Regions from separate parts of the Paenibacillus sp. sgz302148 genome, predicted to be linked through region 2. Evidence: riboswitches for the same ligand, from Rfam matches in the RefSeq annotation. Region 2 holds a riboswitch; each other region holds the start of a gene.
The links. A riboswitch is a leader RNA that binds a small molecule or an ion and turns the genes downstream of it on or off. The one in region 2 is predicted to bind cyclic di-AMP.
Positions count from the first base shown of each region.

Region 1: it holds a riboswitch for cyclic di-AMP, as region 2 does, so the genes downstream of both, AC0LWM_RS27935 (resuscitation-promoting factor) here and AC0LWM_RS08930 (hypothetical protein) in region 2, are expected to answer to the same signal.
Region 3: it holds a riboswitch for cyclic di-AMP, as region 2 does, so the genes downstream of both, AC0LWM_RS00035 (C40 family peptidase) here and AC0LWM_RS08930 (hypothetical protein) in region 2, are expected to answer to the same signal.

Region 1 covers NZ_JBVYOJ010000025.1:10,830-14,749, reverse strand. Annotated here, with positions in the region: gene rnmV (ribonuclease M5) at 1-412, opposite strand, end outside; gene AC0LWM_RS27935 (resuscitation-promoting factor) at 559-1,704, opposite strand; cyclic di-AMP (ydaO/yuaA leader) riboswitch at 1,972-2,175, opposite strand; gene AC0LWM_RS27930 (TatD family hydrolase) at 2,351-3,124, opposite strand; gene AC0LWM_RS27925 (HD domain-containing protein) at 3,136-3,920, opposite strand, start outside.
Region 2 covers NZ_JBVYOJ010000005.1:29,236-33,155, reverse strand. Annotated here, with positions in the region: gene AC0LWM_RS08945 (hypothetical protein) at 1-78, opposite strand, end outside; gene AC0LWM_RS08940 (hypothetical protein) at 81-419, opposite strand; gene AC0LWM_RS08935 (RNA polymerase sigma factor) at 421-897, opposite strand; cyclic di-AMP (ydaO/yuaA leader) riboswitch at 1,272-1,460, shown strand; cyclic di-AMP (ydaO/yuaA leader) riboswitch at 1,548-1,732, shown strand; gene AC0LWM_RS08930 (hypothetical protein) at 1,863-2,303, shown strand; gene AC0LWM_RS08925 (potassium-transporting ATPase subunit F) at 2,421-2,498, shown strand; gene kdpA (potassium-transporting ATPase subunit KdpA) at 2,524-3,920, shown strand, end outside.
Region 3 covers NZ_JBVYOJ010000001.1:5,156-9,075, reverse strand. Annotated here, with positions in the region: gene AC0LWM_RS00045 (ABC transporter ATP-binding protein) at 1-483, opposite strand, end outside; gene AC0LWM_RS00040 (CapA family protein) at 689-1,666, shown strand; cyclic di-AMP (ydaO/yuaA leader) riboswitch at 1,733-1,887, shown strand; gene AC0LWM_RS00035 (C40 family peptidase) at 1,888-2,766, shown strand; gene AC0LWM_RS00030 (helix-turn-helix domain-containing protein) at 2,826-3,215, opposite strand; gene AC0LWM_RS00025 (helix-turn-helix domain-containing protein) at 3,418-3,621, shown strand; gene AC0LWM_RS00020 (GGDEF domain-containing protein) at 3,633-3,920, opposite strand, start outside.

The sequences.
Region 1 (3,920 bases), on a different contig from region 2:
GTCTGCGCGCCGCGTCGGCATGTACGATGAGTCCCGCTTCGATCAGGTCCTCCATCGTGATCTGCGACTCGCTCCCGGCGTATTCGCTGCGCACATTGGCAAGTGCCTTCCGGATCGTCTCAGGGCTCGCGTTCTCGACGCCGATGTCGCCTTTCCACTCCGCGTCCTCCGCATTGATGAAAGCATGCTTGCAGCCCGGTACGCGCGCCGCCACGATTTTACGAATCCGCTCCCCCGCATGATCGGGGTCGGTGAAGATAATGACGCCGCGTCTCGCATGCGCAAGCTCCACCCTGCGGAGGACGTCCTCTCCGATGGCCGAGCCACCGGTCTCGATCGTTTCGGCCTCTACGGCCCTCAGAATCGCCGTTGTATCGTCTTTGCCCTCAACGACAATAATTTCTTTAATCATTCCGCCATTCGTCCTCCAGACCCCATGGATACATGATGTGAGTGGTAATGTTAAAACTTACGCCTCACAGCAAAAAAGAAGAGGATGTACTCCTCTTCTTAGCATGCCACATTTTGCAATTGAATGCCAGCTGCCCAAGCTGAAGCTTAATTCGCCGACGGCTTATTCGGCCCGATAATATAAACGGTGTAGCCTCGCTTAAGCCCAAAACGGTCGACGTAATCCTCGCTATCGAAATAGACGTCGATTTTCTTCCCTTTGACGGCACCGCCGGTATCTTCCGCCCGCCGGAAGCCGATCCCTTCGATGTATACCCACCAGCCCATCGGAATGACCTTCGGATCAACCGCAATCGTACGGCCTTCGGTTACCCGCGTGCCGGATGCGGTCACGCCATAACCGTGATCGCCCTTCTTCTTGCCGGTCGATTCTTCGCCGGCCGAATAAGCGGTTAACGTGACGTTCTTAAGCACTTGCTTCGCATCAAACGTGACGCCCTTCTTCGACAACGTCTCCACTGCGGGAGAATGTTTGGATAATACCGCCACCTTCGGCATCTGCTTCGTGCCGACGGCGATAATGGTATTCACAGATGGCGCCTGCACAAGCTTGTTTACGACTTTCGCCGATACGAGCTTGCCGTCTTCGTACACTTTCTCCACCTTGCTGACGACAAGACCGGATTTGCCGTTCTGAACGACCTTCTCCTTGCCTTTGAGCAGCGTCGGATCCGCCTTCTTCACGATCTGGAACGGAACGGTCTGTTTGCGGTCTTCGAACGTTTTCTTCACTCTGACGACCGTGACCTTGCCTCCCGAAGCGATCGCCTGGTCCAGCGATGGCATTACTTTGTCTTGCTTGCCTATAGAAATATTCGACTTCTCTATGGCGTTTCGAACTGTCTTTTCTGTCGTGTATACCGTTTTGGTCTGCCCGTCAGCAGTCACTTGAACCGGAATCGCATGATCGATCACGACGCGATCCCCGTCCTTGATCGACGACGTTACCGGCAAAGAAATCCGGTCGTGCTCGCCGATCGAAATGGCTTGTTCATCCAGTAGGCGTTGCAGGACCCATTGCTTTGTTTCCACAACGGTTTCTCGTCCATTCACAACTACGGATACGCTCTTGGTAGCCGTACCGTACAACAACACCAAAAACATGAAAGTCATAGCGAATGAGATTACAGCGGTAAGTAGGATCAGACGCAAGTTTTCATGCTTCCATCGCAATGCGAAAGACATGCTGGATGATCGGTTCCCATGGGTGTCCTCAAACTGAAAATCGCCCACTTCTTCGGTCCTCCTTCATAGCCCCGCCGCCCGAGTGTAACATGAGTTCATCCTGACGCGACTATCGTTTTTTACTCCCAGATCCGCAGTTCGATCCGATCGAAGCTGCTAATCCGGTGTGCAAGCTGGTACAGTCCACCTCCCATGCTTAACTGTATGAACCCCGCTTGTTCGATATTCAAAATAAAAGAAGCCGGCGATAAGAGGATACTCTTTCGCGGCTTCCGGTGACGTCAAAAACACATAGGAAGGTTGGCAGCACGAAATTTCCTCTCCCTGGCACGCTTACGAGGTTAGCTGACGGATTCGGACGTGAGAGTCGCCCTATTCGCAACGCAATCACATTCGGCATATGGCCAAAAATGATCGCTTGCAAAATTCACCCCTAATGAATGCACACGGCGTACTATCGGATAAGCAGCCGTACGTGGTTCCCCCGTTCTCCTACTGGAGACTCAGCGATACTGGAAATTGCAAACAATATTAACGTTCTGAAAAGAATGATAACCTGATTCCACCATCGGTGTAAAGAACGGCAAAAAACCGTTTTTCGGTAAAATTGATGAAAAAGCAGCGAAATTTCGTGAATTTTTGAAACAAAAGCATTAATTATTTCGTCATATTTAAGAAGATCTCTGTATTTCTTTCATTTTTGTGAAAATGTAAATATTTGGGCGGCGTTTTCGCTCGTTATTTTCGCGATTTCTTGGAGAGAAATTCCTTTTATTTCCGCTGCCATCTCCGCCACTAGTCTCACATGAGCACTCTCGTTTCGCTTTCCACGAAATGGGTGAGGAGTTAAATAAGGGCTATCTGTCTCGACCAATAGACGGTCCAGAGGCACCTTCGAGAGCACATCTTTCGGTTGAACCGCATTCTTGAACGTGATCGGTCCCCCGAACGAAATATAAAAACCCATATCGAGACATTGCTTGGCCGTTTCCCAGCTCCCCGAGAAGCTGTGCATGACCCCGCCGACCTCTCCGGCCTTCTCTTCCTTCAACAACCTCAGAATATCCTCATGCGCATCCCGATTATGAATGACAATCGGCATGTTCAGCTTGCGAGCGAGCCTGATTTGCTCCCGAAATACGCGATGCTGCACGTCCCGCGGCGACGTGTCCCAATAATAATCTAGCCCGATCTCACCGATCGCCACCACCTTCGGGTGTTTCGCTAGCGATTCGATCCATTCCAAATCGCCCGGTTCCATAGTGATCGCATCTTGGGGATGCCATCCAACGACGGCGTAGATGAAATCGTAGGTTTCGGCAAGCTTCATCGTCGTCGGGATCGTTTCGCGGTTGAATCCGATATTGATTAATTTGGTTACGCCCTGCTCCAGCGCGCGCGCGATTACTTCCTCGCGATCATCGTCGAACTTGGGCGAATCCAAATGCGTATGCGTGTCGATTAACATGATTGTCCTCCTCATTCTATGTCGAAAAATTTCCGGACTTCCGGCTTCAAATTTTGTCTTTCTTCATATAACATGTCCGCAGGATAATAGAAGTGATGTTTCCCCATATGGATGCCGCTGATCGAGCGGACGATCTCCGATTTTCGCGAGATTTCGGTCAACTTGTCGCGATCGCCGAGCAGTAAAATCGGCGGTTTCTCCTCAGCTTCCCCAGGCCGATAAACATCATACGGAAGATCGGAAGGAAAATCAATCTCGAAGTAATAATCGGGATCGATGCCGATTTGGCGCATATTATCGCGGATCGTTTCGATCAATTTCCCGTCGATGACGTCCGATATGACATATTTGTACAGCTTTCGGTCGAGAAATCGAATGCACAGATCGGATAGGATCGGGTCCCGCTCCTTCGTCCATTGCATGAACAGCGTTTGGATCAGCGCTTCATCCAGCATCAAATACTGCTCGGCCGTCATCGTATTCTCGAATAGCGACGGCAGCGGTTCGAGCAGGAATTGAAACGAATAACGACCCCCATAAAGCTGTTTCGCCCTGCGAAATATTTGTCGAAGTATGATTTCCGAGCTTCGCGTAACCGGGTGGAAGTAGACCTGCCAGTACATTTGGTATCTCGACATCAAATAATCTTCCACCGCATGCATGCCGCTGTCCTTAACGACGATTTTTCCTTTGAAAGGCCTAAGCACGCGCAAAATCCGGTCCAAGTCGAACGTTCCGTAATTGACGCCGGTAAAATAGGCATCGCGAAGCAAATAATCCATCCGGTCCGCGTCCA
Region 2 (3,920 bases):
CTCATTCACTAGCTTGGGGACTTTATCCGACATGACCTCCATCAGTTCGCCGATTTCTTTTGTAGGGATATTACTCATAACTAACATCTCCTTATCAGTTGATTTAAAGTATGATATGCCAGGCTCGGCATTGTCATCTTGAAGATCCAATTCACCAAATCCAGCGGGGAATCCACAGTTTGCTCCAGCTCCGTCGCTTTGGACTTCACTTGCTTGAGCCACGCCGACTTCTGACCGGGAGGGAGCGAAGCGGAGATTTGCTGCATTTGCCGGAACAATGTCAGCTCTTCCTTCAAATATTGTCTGAACCGGGGATCTTGGCGGATCAATTCAAACACTTGCATTTTAGACTCCGCATCCAACCAGCCTGCAACATATTGCAATGCAAGCTCCCGCAGTTCTTGTTCCCGCTGATCCATGCTACCCCTCCTCCATCCAGTTCATTAGTTTTCTTTTTGCATAATAACATTTGCTCTTGATAGTCCCTTCCGATAATCCCGTAAGCTGCGCAACTTCCCGGTAGGTAAGACATTCTACGTAAATACAATACATAATCGTTCGGGAGACTTCGTCCAATCGACTCAGCATTTCGGATAAATCAGCACGCAAGATGAGCCGGTGTTCGGGGGAAGCCTCATGCGCCTGTGCCTGCTCCAGCTCGATTTCACTGCTTGTTTCCATATTTGACTTGCGAAGCCGATCGACCATTTTATGGTGTGCGATTGTTAAAATCCAAGCTTTCATGGATCTGACGCGAGGCGCTTTGTCCAGGTTCGTATAAACAGATAAGAAGGTGTCTTGAAAAATATCTTCAATCAGATGCGTGTCACGAAGCTTATATTTCAAATATGAATAGACGCGATCTGCAAATTGTTCGTAGATTCCGTCAAATTCCACATTTCCCCACCCCCTCACTACAATAGTCGTTATCAAACCGAGATTAGTTCGAATCGCCCGATGATTTTTGAAAAATATTTTTATTGGACTAGCAGAAGTTCAATAAACGCACTAAAATCATACTTTCCTCCCATTTCCTCAACTATGAACACGATTTGAGCTCTTTTCTTGCTTTTCGCAGCTTGGATCTGCAAGATTCGAGATAATCGCCGAACGACAGAGATAATCCAAGAAAACAAAAGGTTATCCGTCAAGTAAGCGCTCCACTCCTTCGCAGGTTTCCAATTCGTGCCTCATTTCGCTTGAAAGCCGCCTTTACAGTTTCAAGAGCGAGGAGTATGATTCAATTCATGATTTACCAATTCAACGAATTGCTTCAATGATCGCTGAGTTTCCGAACAGGAAAACGGGGGAACCAACCGCGATATGGCCGTCTGTGTGAGAGCGGATTGCGATGTCGCATGGGGTGAATCCTTAAGGTCAAACAAGATGACCTTGGGGTAGGGCGAACTCTCACCGCCCGAATCCGGCAGCTAACCTCGTAAGCGTGGATGGAGAGAGGAGTGACACCGTGATCGTGTAAACGACCGCAGGGGTTAAAGCCTCTGTGGTTTTTTATTGTCCAAAAACGAAATGTGATGAATCATAATGCATCTTTATCGCTGAGTCTCCGAGCAGGAGAGCGGGGGAACCAACGGCCGCGGGCCGATGTGAATAAGCATCGGGCCGAAGCCACGGGGTGAATCCTTAAGGTCAAACAAGTTGACCTTGGGGTAGGGCGACTTCCACGTCCGAATCCGACAGCTAACCTCGTAAGCGTATAGGGAGAGGCAACGATTGTCGTGCTTTCCAACTGCGATTCGAATAACGAATCGCATGATGCCGGAAGCCTGCGAGAAGAGTTCCTCATCTCGCAGGCTTCTTTGTTGTTGCTTTCTCCTTAAAGTACAAGGAGGAGAATTGGAATGGAGAATACCTATCAGCCGGAGGAATCCGACGGGGAACCGCAGTTTACGCTGGTGTACGCACCGAACAAAGCGGGAGAAAATTTTGTGAAGCTTTTGAAATATAAAAAAATTCCGTATGCCGTCTTGACGAATACCGAAGAGGCAAGAAGCTATTGGACCGGCCTCGGCGTACAGCATGTCATCTGCATCGATTCGGCGGATCACCAGACTTGGATCGTGCCTGAGGTGGCCGTCGGCAATGTTTACATTTTCGAACAAAGCCTGAATTTGTGCTGCCGTTTCATTCAGGTTTGCCGGACGTGGACGTCCAAGTCGATTTATGTCATTACGCAAGGGGCAAATCCGCGGATGATCTATCGGGGGTTAGGCGCGGATTGCGTCGTGCATTCAAGAACCGGTGAGGTTGCGTTTCTGCTGCAATCCTCCGAGAACGGGTAGGAGTTGATATTCAATGTTGGACTTATATATGATTTCGGCGCTAGCCGCCGCGTTCGGCTTGTTTTACGGATTTCTCCGTTGGTGCGACAGCGTGGTTGAGACGGGAGGCGAGCCGAAATGATCGTCGTGCTGATCGCAGCGCTGTTCGTATTCGTATATTTGGCTTATGCGCTAGTGAATCCGGAGAAGTTCTAATGTAAAGATGCGGAGGAGAGTTTAGATGGGAATGATACAAATCGCCGCGGTCATCGCGCTGCTTTTATTGCTTGTCAAACCTTTGGGGACGTACGTGTATCGCGTCTTTTCCAATGAATCGAATTGGAGCGACAAGCTGTTCGCGCCGGTCGAGAAGCTGATATATAAAGCTGTCGGCTTGCGCAACCGCTCCGGGATGACATGGAAAAAATACGCGTTAAGCTTTATTCTGACCAACATTGCGCTGGTTGCGATCAGTTATATTGTATTGCGGCTGCAAAAAGGTCTGCCGCTGAACCCAAGCGGGACCGACAACATGGAGCCGACCCTGATTTTCAATACGGTCATCAGCTTTATGACCAACACGAACCTACAGCATTACAGCGGCGAATCAGGACTTAGCTATTTCTCGCAAATGGCGGTTATCACGATGATGATGTTCACCTCGGCGGCGACCGGCTTTTCGGTGGCGATCGCGTTCGTGCGCGGCATTACGAGCAAAGGGCAGCATATCGGCAACTTCTTCGAAGATTTCATCAAGGCGCATACGCGGATTTTTTTCCCGTTCGCCGTTGTCATTACGCTGCTGCTCGTCGCCTTGCAGGTGCCTCAGACGCTGCAGCCTACGGTTACGGCGACAACGCTTGAGGGGGCCGTGCAGCAAATCGCGATGGGCCCGGTTGCTTCGCTGGAATCAATCAAGCATTTAGGCACGAACGGCGGCGGATTTTTCGGAGCGAACTCTTCGCACCCGTTTGAAAATCCGAACGCGTTAACGAACGTCATCGAAATGCTGTCGATGTGGGCGCTGCCGGCGGCATTGCCGTATACGTACGGATTGTTCGCCCGTAACAAAAAGCAAGGCTGGGTGATTTTCTCAGCGATGATGACGTTGTTCATCCTGTTTCTGTCGATTGTCTTTTATTCGGAAAGCCAAGGCAATCCAGCCATTAATGCGCTTGGCGTCGATGCTTCGCAAGGCAGCATGGAAGGCAAAGAAGTCCGCTTCGGTATCGCGCAGTCGGCCTTGTTCACGACGGTGACGACGGCGGCAACGACCGGTACGGTCAACAATATGCACGATACGCTGACGCCGCTCGGTCAGATTACGCCGCTTGCCTTGATGATGCTGAACTGCGTGTTCGGCGGCAAAGGCGTCGGACTCGTCAATATGCTGATGTACGCGATACTGGCCGTGTTCTTGTGCGGGTTGATGGTCGGGCGAACGCCGGAATTTCTAGGCAGAAAAATCGAAGCGCGCGAAATGAAGCTAATTGCAATCGCGATTCTAGCGCATCCGTTCATCATATTGGCACCTACCGCGATTGCGTTTCTCACCGATCTCGGAAAAGGCGCGATTACGAACCCGGGCTTCCACGGCATCTCGCAAGTGTTGTACGAGTATACGTCGTCCGCTGCGAA
Region 3 (3,920 bases), on a different contig from region 2:
TTGAGCGGCGATATCCAGACCCGACAACGGCTCGTCCAATATGAGCAGATCGGGTTTAAGCAATATGGACTGCATGATACCCACCTTCTGGAGCATGCCTTTGGAAAAGTCGCGAATCCACGTCCGGCCGGTCCCTTCCAGGCGAAATAACCGCAAAAGCTCGCCAATCCGTTCATCCAGCGCATGCTGCTGCATGCCCTGGATCCGGCCCAATCGGTACAAATATTCCGCAGGGGTAAATCTCATTTTCGGAAATCGATCGGGGACATACCGGATGATGGCGGAAGCGTCGAAGACACGTCGCGACCCTCGGGACGCTGCGGTTAATCCTGCGACGATGCGGAGCAGCGTGCTTTTCCCGGAGCCGTTAGCGCCAAGCAGCGCGATCGTATCATGGCGAAGCAACGTGAGTGAAATATCGTCGAGCACGATTGTGCCTTGATACGATTTGCTAATTCCCGTTAATGAAACGATTTCCTTCATAGCGTCCGCCTTTCTTCTCATCTCCAATGTGGCTTATTATACCATACTGAGGTTTGCAGCAAAAAATCGTATGATATGTTCGGCCAGTGCAGATGCTATATAAAGTTTTTACGAAAGGGGGCTCTCGTTCATTATTGGGATCCGAATCGGCATACTGATTGGAGTGTTATTCAGCGGGTGGTACCAGGTACAGTCTGATGCCGCCATGGCTGCAAGCAATGATCGCCCTGTTCGCATCGTCTTTGCCGGAGACGCCATGATGGACGGCTCCGTTAAAGAAGCTATTCGCAAGAATGGGCCGCAATTTCCGTTCACTCAAGTAAGGAGCGAAGTGCAGCAGGCGGATTTTGCCTTTATGAATCTCGAAACCTCGGTGACGAATCGCACCCGCAAGGATACGAATCAAATATACAACTACAGCGCGGATCCGATCGCGCTGCAAGGCGTAAAGGATGCCGGCTTCGACCTGGTATCGATCGCGAACAATCATACGATGGACTTTCTGCAGCAAGGGTTCTCCGATACGCTCGCACATCTGGACCATTATGGTTTGCCGTATGTAGGCGGAGGGCATAACGAAGCGGAAGCTTATGCGGGAAAAACATTTGCGATCGGCGGATATCAGGTTAAATTTATGGCTGTCTCCCGCTTTCTGCCGACAGGGGAGTGGTTTGCGGGGCCTAATCGGGCAGGCATTGCCAATGCTTACGAGCAGCATAAAGTCATCCAAGCCGTTCGCAGGGAACGGGAAGGCTGCGATTATTTGTTATTGTACATTCATTGGGGCGTTGCCGGACATCATCGGCCGGAGACATGGCAGCGGCAATTCGCCAAGGAGATCATTGATGCAGGCGCGGATGCCGTCATCGGCAGCCATCCGCATGCGCTGCAGGGCTTCGAATATTATCGCGGCAAACCGATTGCATATTCCATCGGCAACTTTTTGTTCCCGAATTATGTTCGGAAGGCGAAGGCCGAGACAGGTTTGCTATCATTAGTCCTGGATCGCGGCAGCATCGGAATCCAGTTTTCGCCATATGAAATCCGTGACAATCAAGTGGTCAAGCTTGGGAAAACCGCGGTGGACAACCGACTTCGCCACCTTCAGACGATATCGTACGGGGTAGAGCGGGATGGCAACCGGTTTATGCCCAAAGGCTTAAACGATAGACCTGCCAAATGATTGTAAGCAATTGTCACATCATTAGGCGTTGATCGAGAAGGAATATAGTGCTAAAATATCGAAGTGTCAAAAAAATTGCCGAATCCATGAGCAGCACAAGTTCTGGTACGGGGGACTTCTTTATTGGGGTGAATGTTTGCCGTTTATGTTCAAGCGGCAGGCTAGGGAATACCTCTTCCCGAATCCGTCAACTAACCTCGGAGGCACCAAGGAGGAACAAATTGAATACTTTTTCCAAAGCAGTTGTTTTGTCGTGCGCAATTTTTGCAGGCGGCTTGTTTGCCACATCCGAATCGTACGCAGCGGAGCCGATTTACGGCGTCAAGGTACAGGTCAACGATTCGCTCATGAATACGTCCGACACCGAGGCGTATATCGACAGCAGCGAAAAATTGCAGGTGCCTTTCCGAATTACGGCGGAGAGTCTCGGTTATACGATTCAATGGGAAGCGGACGACAGCGGCGCAAAACGAGTGATCATGAAGAAGGACGACCAATCCGTCATCATGAAAACGGGCGATAACTATGCCCTTGTGAACGACAGCAAAGTGACGTTCGACTACCGCATCGACCTAACGCAAAAAGTAGTGTACATTCCGGTTCGCTTCTTCTCGCAGATCGGCGGCGTGGACATCAAGTGGAACGAAAACAGCGAACTCGCGATGATTTCTACCGACGGCGGGGAACATAAGCCGTTATGGACGGAAGCGGACAAGAAGAAGCTGGTGCAGAAGGCGGAAGTAAGCAAGCAGCAGCAGTTGCTACAATTGGCAAGCAATTACTTGGGAACACGTTACGTATGGGGCGGAACGAGCCCGAACGGCTTCGATTGCTCCGGTTTTGTGCAATTCGTTTATCAGAAGCATGGTATCAGCCTGCCAAGAACATCGAGACAAATGTACGCGGAGCTGAGCCAATCCGTATCCGAATTGAAACAAGGCGATCTTGTATTTTTCGCCGCGGGCAGCACCATTTCACATGTCGGCATCTTTGTCGGCAACAATCAATTTATATCGGCAACGGACGACGGAGTAGCGATCAAAAGCTTGTCCGGCGGTTATTGGGGCCCCAAATACATAGGTGCGAAGCGTGTTTTGTAAACGTAAGCAAGATCAAACAAAACCTCTCGAAACCGGTTATGCCGGGAACGAGAGGTTTTTTAATAGCCCTTCTTATTATCTTCGCTTTGCTGTTTTTTCCAGAATAACGCGGTGAGCATGTGGCCGATCCATTCCTTGTCCTCATCCGTCAAAACGATCCCGTCCAGCATCATATTGTTATTCATAATAAACCGGCGCAAATTAATCGGTTCGGACGATGAAGGGGCAGAAGGTCGATCCTCCAGGTAACCTGCGGCTTTCATCAGTTCGGTATAGGAAACATTCAATCCGTCGGATAGCTTCTGAATAATGTCGGGTGACGGAATGCCTCGATTGCCGTTTTCGAGCTGCGAAATATAAGCGGCGGAAACGCCGGAACGGTGAGCGACCTCGCGTATCGTGAAACCCTTTTGTTTGCGGATGTCTTTCAATTGGTTATAAAAGTACATGGACATCCCTCCGTATGCCAGAGTATACAAAAGTAAACATTCGTAAACATCCTCATCATACCACGATGTCATGCACGAAACAATGCCGCCATAGAACCGAATGCCAGCATTCTCTCGTCGATTGCAAATGCGAACAAAAATGATTGCAAAAGCAAACAAAGTGGGTTATAATGGGAACAGCATGGGAACAGGGGCGGTGTAGATGAAAATTTACGTAAACGACGAGTTTGTCAAAACCCGATTGATCCGAGGAATGACGCAGCGGGAGCTGGCCGAACGAACGGGGCTTAGCCGGGGGTATATCAGCTTGCTGGAGCGTGCCGCGAAGTCAGTGGGGCCGGCCGCCGCGAAACGGTTGTGTCATGCGCTGGAAGCCGACCTCGAACAAATATTTGTTCTTCGTTAATGCAAATGCTGTTAGCCTGCATGTTCTTTCTTCTTCCTTGCGGAATACCCGGTTACTTTGTTCTTGCCGGTTGTCTTGGACTCGTACATTGCGGCGTCCGCTTGCTTGATCAATTCCTCGGCAGTTAACCCTGCCTTGTACGTGCTGTATCCGACGCTGATCGTGACGATCGATTCGGATTCAACGCGACTGCGTATCGATTCCGCTACTTTAGCCGCATCGGCCTTCGGATCAGTCAGAAGCGCCACCAGCTCCTCCCCGCCGTAACGGCCGGGAATGCCGATGCCCTCCGTTTCCTC